DNA from 3 places in the Desulfosporosinus burensis genome. Region 3 is predicted to be linked to each of the others. Evidence: predicted binding sites of a transcription regulator. Region 3 holds the regulator's gene; each other region holds the start of a gene.

Region 1 (3,281 bases), on a different contig from region 3:
CAACTTCCAAACATTAAGCAACTGTTATTTAATCAGATTAGTCCAGTTATGGGCGTTCATACGGGCCCGGGGCTTGTCGGAATCATAATTTCTCCTGTACTTGAACCTTAGTCGTAAGACTGAGGTTTTTCTTAACTCTCAAATAGTTTCGTGACCTAGCATCTATCTAAAGGGAATTTCACATTTACTGTCGAATTCTTTCGAGATTATTTAAAAAATTATTAAGTGGGTCTGTCGATAAGGGAGAGTTTATATGTTAGAAAAAGAGCGCTGGTACGCCGTGGTTAATCCAAAATCAGCCAATGGGAGTACTTTGAAACAGTGGCCAGTGTATTTAAAACGACTAGAAGAAGAGGGATATTTAATACAATATGAGTACACCACGGGGCCAAAAGATGCAACTAAAATGACGCAAAGAATCTTGCTAGAGGGATATACTCATATTATAGCTGTCGGGGGAGACGGTACCATGAATGAAGTGGTTAATGGTTTTTTTACGGACGGTCAAATGATTAATCCTGATGCAGAATTAGCTCTTTTTTCTCATGGCACCGGAGGGGACTTAATACGCACACTTATGATTCCGAAGGGAATTGAGGGTTTTTTGGCAATCTTAAGTCAGAGACGCAAGCGCAAGGTCGATGTTGGAGAAGTGTTTTTCCAAAAGGATCATGGACAGCAAGAGAGCCGCTATTTTATTAACGTTGCGGATGTCGGATTAGGTGGGGAGACAGTTGCTCGTGTAAACCAACAAAGTAAATTGCTGGGTGGGAAACTTTCATTTCTAATTGGATCAGTGATAAGTATCCTTCGTTACCGGAATAAAGTTATGCGTTGTGAAATCGACGGTAAATTAATTTCCGAAGGACGACAAAACAGCATTATGGTAGCAAATGGTCGGTTTATTGGTGGGGGGATGATGATCGCACCCCAGGCAGAATTAGATGATGGGCTGTTCGATGTGGTCTGTTTTGGGGATTTTTCAACTCTAACCCTCCTTCGGCACTTGCCTAAGATATATCGTGGAGCACATCTGAAAATTCCTGGTGTAGACGTGTATCGTGGACAATCTGTTGTCATAACATCGACTGAAAAATCACTGTTAGATATTGATGGAGAGCAACCCGGATATGCACCCATCACGTTTACCCTTCATCCCAAAACCCTTTGCTTATGGGGGTAATCGAGAGCATTAAATCTCATAATTAGAACAGTTAATGGGGTAGTTATGCATAGCTTTGGGATGCGTGACTATCCCATTTAGACTGTTGTTTGTACCTATCTAAATATCAGTTCTATTTCTAAGGTCAATAATGGTCAAAAAGATCTCTGACCATTATTGACCTTAGAATGATTATCGATTATAATTTAGCTATCAAGGAAAAAATACCATTGATGAAATAGAAAATTCAAATTGCAAAAGAGTATAACAATAACCTGAAAGTGAGCCTGCGTATGCAGAGTAAATGAGGTGAAACTATGGATTTTAAGGATTATTATGTAGGTCTTGGAGTATCTCCTGATGCCGATGAAAAAACAATTAAGAAAGCCTATCAGAAATTAGCTAAAAAATACCACCCAGATGTTAATCCAGGAGATAAAGTGGCTGAAGAAAAGTTTAAAGAGGCTACAGAAGCTTATCAAGCGATTAGCGATCCAGAGAAACGACGCAAATATGATGAACTCCGGCAGGATTATCAACACTGGCAGAAACGTGGAGGACGAGGAGATTACAACTGGGATCGTTGGCAGACGAATCCCGGCAGAGGGGGTAGCGGGAGTCAAGGCCACACCATGTCCCCAGAAGATTTTGCAGAAATGTTCGGTGGCGCTGGAAGAACGGGTGGCTTTGGTGGTTTTGGAGGGGAAGGATACTCTGATTTCTTCTCTACCCTGTTTGGAGGGGGCGGTGGGCAAGGCCGTGGCTTTAGCGGCGGCTCTACAGTAGGGCGTGCTCGTGCCGGTCAGGACACAGAAGTTGAAGTCCAAGTGAGCCTCGAAGAGACGTTTAATGGAACGACACGTCTCATCCGTACTGGGGAAAAACAAATCGAAGCCAAAATTCCGAAAGGGGTTCGCACTGGTTCAAAGGTGCGACTCACTGGTCAAGGCGGCCCTGGGATTGCGGGTGGACCAGGTGGGAATCTCTATTTAAATATTACTGTAAGTCCTCATACTCACTTTGTCCGTGAAGGAGATGATTTAAGGGCCAAGCAGCCTCTTGATTTCTATCAGGCGATCTTTGGCGGTGAAGTTAGTGTCCGAACGTTTGATGGAGAAGTTCTTCTCAAGATCCCTCCACGCTCTCAGAGCGGCAAAAAATTCCGCTTGAAGGGAAAAGGAATGCCAAATATTGAGCGTCCTGATCAACGAGGAGATCTCTTTATCGAACTTTCCATTATTCTACCAGATGACTTGAGTGAGCAGGAACTAGCGACCCTTCAAGAGTTAGCAAATAATAGAGGATGAGTTTTAACCTAAACTACAAACCTAATAAGGAGTGAGCAATTATGTCTTTTGATACCAATCGACTTACCCAGAAATCCCAGGAAGCAATCGCAGAAGCCCAATCTATGGCGGAACGCAATGCCAATAGCCTAATAGAGCCAGAACATTTAATGCTCACCCTTTTAGAGCAGGTAGAGGGTGTTACTTCTCAAGTTTTGACAAAACTAGACATCGCGACGGGTGTACTGATCTCAACAATCCGTCAAGAGATTAATCGATTTCCGCGCATCAGCGGTGGAAACGTGCAAATTAGTATTTCCCCACGCTTGCGCACAGTCTTGGTGGCTGCTCATGATGAGATGGCGACCTTTGGAGATGAATATGTCAGCACAGAACATTTACTTTTGGCCATCTTGACAAAGGCTGGAGGACCTGTCGAAAAAATCCTTAAGCAAGCAGGACTGACTCGAGAGAAATTACTGCAAGCTTTGCGAGAAATCAGAGGTACTCAGCGCGTTACCAGTCCTAATCCTGAAGGCACTTATGCAGCGCTAGAACAATATGGGCTTAACTTAGTAAATCTTGCTCGTCGCGGTCGTCTAGACCCAGTCATAGGCCGTGATGAGGAGATACGTCGAGTTATCCAAACTCTATCCCGTCGTACTAAAAATAACCCCGTATTAATCGGGGAACCTGGGGTTGGAAAAACCGCGATTGTAGAAGGTCTAGCTCAACGGATTGTACGGGGAGACGTTCCAGAAACTATCAAGGATAAACAAGTTATTTCTCTGGATATGGGGACCCTAATCGCAGGTGCAAAATACCGAGGGGAA
Region 2 (3,281 bases), on a different contig from region 3:
GACTCCCACTTCCCTAACCGAGAGTTCCATGCTCAAATTCGGTAGTAGGCTCCTTCTTCGCTGCGAAGTGTTCTTTAGATGCCTAGCTTTAGCTGAACGAATTCTACTAATTTTTCTGAGCAAGAAGAAGCTGGATTGTTGTAGCCATGGTAAACAGGTTAAAGGCTGTCTCTATGGCGACCAAAGCACGCGCCGTCACACCATTCGGCAGGATATCGCCTAAGCCCGCTGTTGCAATCGATGTTGTACTTAAATATAAAAACGAGAAGAGTTGAGTCAAAAAATTATCTCCCACTTCCCCTTTAAAACTAGATGGAGAAAATCGGTAGAGGAGAAGGTAATTTGCGCCAAAAAGTAAGATGATCGAGACAATGGCCCCCCGATTGGAAGGAATAGATGATCATAGGGAGGGCGGGAGTCCTTCAAGATTTTACCAATTGCGAAAGAAGCAGCCACTGCAGCACCTGCACAATAACCCACAATAGCTAACTTAAGGAAAGTACCCCCAGAACATTCGCTAAAGTTATTCTTTCGTGAGACCCCTACTTCTTCAAGTGGGAGCGAGACCCCGTATTCTGCTTCAGTGGGAGTAGACTCCCCCTGACCCGCGAAGTGTTCATTTTGGGATAGAGCGGCTCGGCGAAACCATCCACAGGAAGCTTTCGTCACCGGAGACTCGATGTTCAACTTTCGTTGAACAAGTTCATTTTTTTCACCTGAAAAAAGGCTTAAGAATAACGCTCCGGCTGCCCCAAAAAGTGCCGGAGATAATAGTTCCTAATAGTCTAGTTTGAGTGTCTTATTAATAGGATGGATAAGGAGGAACATGCTTCTTAGATTGTTCCACGTTTAAATCGACCACCTTTCCGTGGATGATTAATACCAGTATATTCCACATTAAAGATTAGGTTAAAGAAGAATAGTCTGCAAAGAATTCTAATAGAAACATTAATAAGTACCCATGGTAACGCTCTAATCTCGAACATCCCCTCCTTCGAGCAATAGCCAGCGCATTGTAATTAAGGTGACGAAACAGGACGTGTTTAGTGTTGAATGCGTATTGGATGGCGTTGCATTCGACTGGCCGCCTTCGCTAATGCTGATAGAATGTTAATACGTGCGAAGACAGTGTCTTCGGGGGCCAGCCAAGATTTCTTTAATAAAGTTCAAGAAACCATTTGACCTTAACTGACCTTTGTACTAAAATAAAGTTAATCGGCAAGAATATAATAAGTAAATTGAAGTAATCTGAATAAAAGAGAATAGGGGGAATTGTGAATGGGTTATCTCGTCCCAATGGTAGTAGAACAAACGAATCGTGGGGAGCGCTCCTACGATATATACTCCCGTCTATTAAAAGACCGAATTATTTTCCTCGGTGGTGGGATCGATGATGATGTGTCCAATCTTGTCGTGGCACAAATGCTCTTCCTTGAAGCAGAAGATCCCGAAAAGGATATAAATCTTTATATCAACAGCCCTGGAGGTTCGATCACAGCTGGTATGGCTATCTATGACACTATGCAGTACATTCGCTCAGATGTCCGTACCATTTGCATCGGTATGGCGGCCAGTATGGGTGCTTTTCTGCTGGCGAGCGGTGCGAAAGGGAAACGGGTCGCGCTTCCCAACTCGGAAGTCTTGATACATCAGCCGTTAATCGGCGGACATGGTCTCTCTGGACAAGCGACTGAGATTGAAATTCACGCTAGGCAATTGCTGCGGACCAAAGCGAAGATGAATAGAATCCTCGCGGAAAGAACTGGGCAGCCTATTGAAAAGATTGAAAAAGATACTGAACGGGATTATTATATGACGGCAGAAGAAGCCAAAGAATATGGAGTCGTTGATCAAGTCTTAGAAAAAGCCAATCCTGCTGAAGAAAAAAATAAGGTATAAGTAGTAATTACTATATTTAAAACGCAAAAGTGATAATATTGCTCTTGCGTTTTATTTTATTTGAGGGTAGCGGCGAAGGTAGTAAGATACCTTCGCTTTTGAATAATTTTACATTTTACTTCAATAAATGGAAGGGATTTAAACCCCTATGTCGAAAACATTTACAGAGGCAATACGAATTAATTGGCTTACTGTTATATATAATTAAGAGGCAAATGAACTTAAAAATTGAATAAAACAAAGGAGAGTTAAAAGATGCGAAAAATTCGAAAAGCAGTAATTCCGGCAGCCGGGCTGGGAACCCGTTTTTTGCCAGCAACTAAGGCTCAACCGAAAGAGATGCTGCCTATTGTCGATAAACCAACCATTCAATACATAGTGGAAGAGGCTATTAAATCTGGAATTGAAGATATAGTTATTGTTACAGGGCGGAACAAGCGGGCTATAGAAGACCACTTCGACCGCTCAATGGAATTAGAAGCCTATTTAGAAAAGAACGCCAAAGATGAACTCTTGGATTTGGTACAGGATATCGCTCAGTTGGCGGAGATTTATTACGTCAGGCAAAAAGAGGCGTTGGGTTTGGGACATGCAATCTATAGCGCTCGGAAGTTCATTGGAAATGAACCGTTTGCAGTTCTCTTGGGAGATGATGTTATCCACTCCGAAGTGCCTGCACTACGTCAAATGATGAATCAATACGAACGTTACGGAGCAAGTATCGTTGGGGTTCAGGAGGTTCCGCTCGAGGATATCTCTAAATATGGGATTGTGGACGGCGAAAAATTTGCGGATCGGCTTTATCGTTCCAAGGATATGGTGGAGAAACCACGTTCGGAAGATGCTCCCAAGACACACTTAGCTATTATGGGGCGATATATCCTAAATCCTGAGATTTTTAATATTTTAAGTGTCCTTCCAGCAGGCAAAGGTGGGGAGATACAACTTACCGATGGAATTAAGGAGCTTGGTCGATATCAGGAAATTCTTGCTTATGAATTTGAAGGTCGGCGGTATGACGTCGGTGACAAATTGGGTTTTGTGGAAGCAACGATTGATTATGCACTGCGCCGAGAAGATCTTTCAGAGGAACTTATGAACTACCTTCGAACCCTGGTTCGCAAATTTGACCTTGTATAAAGGAAACAAGAATTCCCTCCATTGTTAAGACTGTTAACAATGAGAGGGAATTTTTCATCATAACAAATTGTTCGTTAGATTCGCCTAAAGCGCAAATTATTCTGGATAATGCTGCCTGATCCTCGCGAATTTAAACGATGAGGAGCTATCTATTAGTTTTCAGGAAAATAGAGAACGGAAAATGGGCTACGCACTACAGCAAAAACGACAACCTTTTCTCCCAATAATTGGTAATATACTAA
Region 3 (3,281 bases):
TTCATCCTTCCTTTAATCGATGCTCGAGGTTCGAACTTGATTGAAAGCGAAGCTTTCATACGTGCTTCGCGCCGTGAGTATCGTGCCTCGTGCTTCGTACATCGCGTATCATGCCTCACTAACAGTAGTCCGCGCTCTTATCAGACGGGCCCGTTCCTCGTCCCGCTGGCTGGGGTCAAGTTCTCGGTCTAGGATATATTGCAAACATCCTGGCCGGGTATCAATCATTAACGTAGCAAAGCAATCCTTGATTTTGGGTAATAAGCCCATATCCGTCCCAAGTCGGTCATGCGACAAGAGATGCATTGCATCTTCAGACGAAAGTAGCCGAGCGTTTTGTAAGGTTCCTCGAGCCCTCCATACCTTATCCTCTAGGAACATAGGCATTTGCTTGCGGAGTAATTCTCGTGCCTGGAGTTCATGCTCTACGATTTGTCGAGTCACGGCGTCCAAATGAGATAAGATATCCTCTTCACTTTTTCCAAGCGTTATCTGATTAGACACTTGGAACATGTGTCCAAAAGCTTGAGAGCCTTCTCCGTAAAGTCCTCGCACAGCGAGCCCTAAGCGTGTCACTGCTCCAAGAACTTGTTGAACCTGCTTCGTTATCACTAAGCCCGGCAGATGAACCATGACCGATGCCCTCAGTCCCGTGCCCACATTCGTTGGACAAGCGGTGAGATAGCCATGGCTTTCGCGGTAGGCAAAATCCAGTTTTTCTTCCAGAAGATCATCTAAAGCCGTTGCTAAGCGGTGTGTCTCTTGTAATTGATTACCCGGCAAAAGAACTTGGATCCTAAGGTGATCCTCTTCATTAACCATAACCGCATATCGATGGTCAGGAGCCAACGCCACTCCGCGCGCTCCAGTTGATCCTCCTAAACTTGGACTGATTAGATGTTTTTCGATAAGCACTTGATGTTCTATGCTGCTTAACTCTGTTAAGGATATATACACCAATGGCTCAATATTCCCGGCGGAAAGTACCTCCGTGAAGGTTTTTTCAACCTGTGTAGCACCTTCTGAACTATTAACATGGGGGAAGGGAAACTCTTCGAGGTTGCGCGCTAATCTCACCCGGCTACTAATCACAACCGGAGAATTTGGCTCGCTCATCCAGGCACTGCTCTGTAAGAGTAACTCCTTACGAATCATTGGTTTCCCCTCCTTTCGCTTGTTCAATCTGACGAATCTGATCCCTTACTAAGGCTGCCTCCTCAAACGCTTCTTGTTGGATTAAGGTTTGTAGCGTCTCTTTCAGGGTTCTGAGTTCCATACGATTTTTGATAGCAACCCCACGTCTTGCCGGAATTTTCCCGACGTTCTGGCCGCCACCATGCACACGACGAAGTAACGGTTCGAGCTGATCTTCAAAGGTTTCATAACACTTACTGCATCCCAGCTTCCCTGCTTGAGTTATTTGGGTAAAGCTAAGACCACATTTGGCACAGGTCCTCTCCGAAGGCTGTTCAATTGACGTTGGATTAAACCCAAAAAGGGCCTGCAAAAACTCGGGTACAATCGCTGGATGGAAAACAAAACTTACTTCTTGGTTTTTCTTAGCACATGATTCACAAAGGTATACCTCACGAGTTTGTTCATTTTCGGTAATGGATAAACGCATAACCGCTTCTTGCTGTTGACAATGTTGACAAAGCATGTCAACCCCCCCTTTATACCAAATCATCCCTACTTAACGTTGTCAAAATGTTCTTCATTAGACGCGCTCGTAACATATCCCAATCTCTGAACTCTCCACTTAAATCATTACCAGATACAATACTCTTAATCATCGCCGCTTCCCGAGTCGTGACAAGTTCCTCATCTAAAAGACGATCTACCAAGGCGCTTGAACGCTCACGTGAAAGCTGCTCTCCAATTAATTGTCTCATTACTTGTTGGTACTCCCCTTCGAGGCCTAACCCTAAACGAATAATTCGAAGATACCCTCCACCCCCCCGGCGACTTTCAACCAAGTATCCCCGTTCGACTGTGAAACGAGTATCTAGTACATAGTTGATTTGAGATGGAACACAGGCGAACTCACCCGCAAGCTCGCTACGCTGCAAAACGATATACCCCTCTGAGGTTTTTTCTAATACTCGTTTCAGATATTCCTCAATGCGATCCGCAAGGTTTCCCATTGTAATGTACTCCTTATAACAATATATTTCTAAGATATCCCACACATACTGTTTATTGACCTTTCCTGACCTTCTATCTATATGATACCCATTTTTCGAGATTTTGCAAAGGATTTTTAGAAAAAAAATAGTTTGGAAAGGGTTAAGTCTAGCAGACTTAACCCTTTCCAAACTAATAGTGATCCATTTTAAACCTAATTCGAAAATAAGACAAAGTAAAACCAAGAGGATAATGTTAAGAGACCAACACTACCCAGTAACCAAATAACTGGTTTTCCTTCCAGCGGTTTTGAGTAGACTTCTTGCTCTATTGATTGATTGATCGCTATTTGATCGGTTTGTCTGGAGACTGATCTTTTTTCAGGAATAGCTTCCCCTAACTTACGTATCCCCGTTTTGGATGAGGTAACACGGGGTGCTACGTCGTTCCATTGTAATGAACCCCGCAGCATCTGTTGAAGTTCTTTAGGACTCAACCAAACATTATCTTCTTTCATGAAACGGTCTGCCTCCACGTCGCTAATAAACAACTTCTTACTGTGCTATTCGCGACCTAAGAAAAAATCCCTGCCACGAAGACAGGGACGTTTGTCCTAAAATATCTGCATAATTGCTATAAATTTGCTATAAATCCTACTTGCGCGTCGAGCATATTCGCTCTCGCGACTTATTACCCCTAAATTCAATCTGTAACGATTCTTCTTACTTAATAATTAGTACTGGACAGCTTGCCCGTTGCAACACCCGTTGACTTACACTGCCAAGGACCGAGCCAGTTATTGCGCCGTAGCCATGACTTCCCATAACTACTAAGTCAATGCTTTCCTGCTTGATCTGATCTAGGATAACGGTTACTGGATGACCTGCTTCTACTCGTTTGTTAATGACAATCTGCCCCTGATCAACCCCCGAAAGGGTTGCATCTAAAGCAAGTTCTCCGTTTTGATCAAGTTGTTCTTGCGTCACCGTGATTCCATAAGAAATGGTATACCCCCAATAAGCCTGAGGAGTATAGCTAACATGAAGAAGTAACACCTCAGCTTGATACGAACTGGCTAACTCTAGGGCCATTTTTAAGGCGCGGCGAGAATTTTCAGAGGCGTCAGTTGGGACAAGAATCTTTTTAAACATTCTATC

What was found. Region 3 encodes CtsR, which represses protease genes until heat stress. Its sites were predicted from a motif close to AAGGTCAANNAAGGTCAAAT; they were not measured.
Region 1: the regulator CtsR is predicted to act here: its motif matches at 1,304-1,323, upstream of ACYQ3Q_RS02330 (DnaJ C-terminal domain-containing protein).
Region 2: the regulator CtsR is predicted to act here: its motif matches at 1,177-1,196, upstream of clpP (ATP-dependent Clp endopeptidase proteolytic subunit ClpP).

Annotation. Positions count from the first base shown of each region.
Region 1 is NZ_BAAHYN010000001.1:426,931-430,211, reverse strand. Features, by position in the region: gene ACYQ3Q_RS02340 (DegV family protein) at 1-111, shown strand, start outside; gene ACYQ3Q_RS02335 (diacylglycerol/lipid kinase family protein) at 254-1,183, shown strand; gene ACYQ3Q_RS02330 (DnaJ C-terminal domain-containing protein) at 1,480-2,469, shown strand; gene clpB (ATP-dependent chaperone ClpB) at 2,511-3,281, shown strand, end outside.
Region 2 is NZ_BAAHYN010000005.1:54,826-58,106, reverse strand. Features, by position in the region: gene ACYQ3Q_RS09735 (ion channel) at 107-361, opposite strand; gene ACYQ3Q_RS09730 (hypothetical protein) at 277-687, opposite strand; gene clpP (ATP-dependent Clp endopeptidase proteolytic subunit ClpP) at 1,279-1,899, shown strand; gene galU (UTP--glucose-1-phosphate uridylyltransferase GalU) at 2,155-3,039, shown strand.
Region 3 is NZ_BAAHYN010000004.1:371,510-374,790, forward strand. Features, by position in the region: gene ACYQ3Q_RS09225 (protein arginine kinase) at 109-1,155, opposite strand; gene ACYQ3Q_RS09230 (UvrB/UvrC motif-containing protein) at 1,145-1,660, opposite strand; gene ACYQ3Q_RS09235 (CtsR family transcriptional regulator) at 1,674-2,144, opposite strand; gene ACYQ3Q_RS09240 (hypothetical protein) at 2,339-2,641, opposite strand; gene ACYQ3Q_RS09245 (universal stress protein) at 2,847-3,275, opposite strand.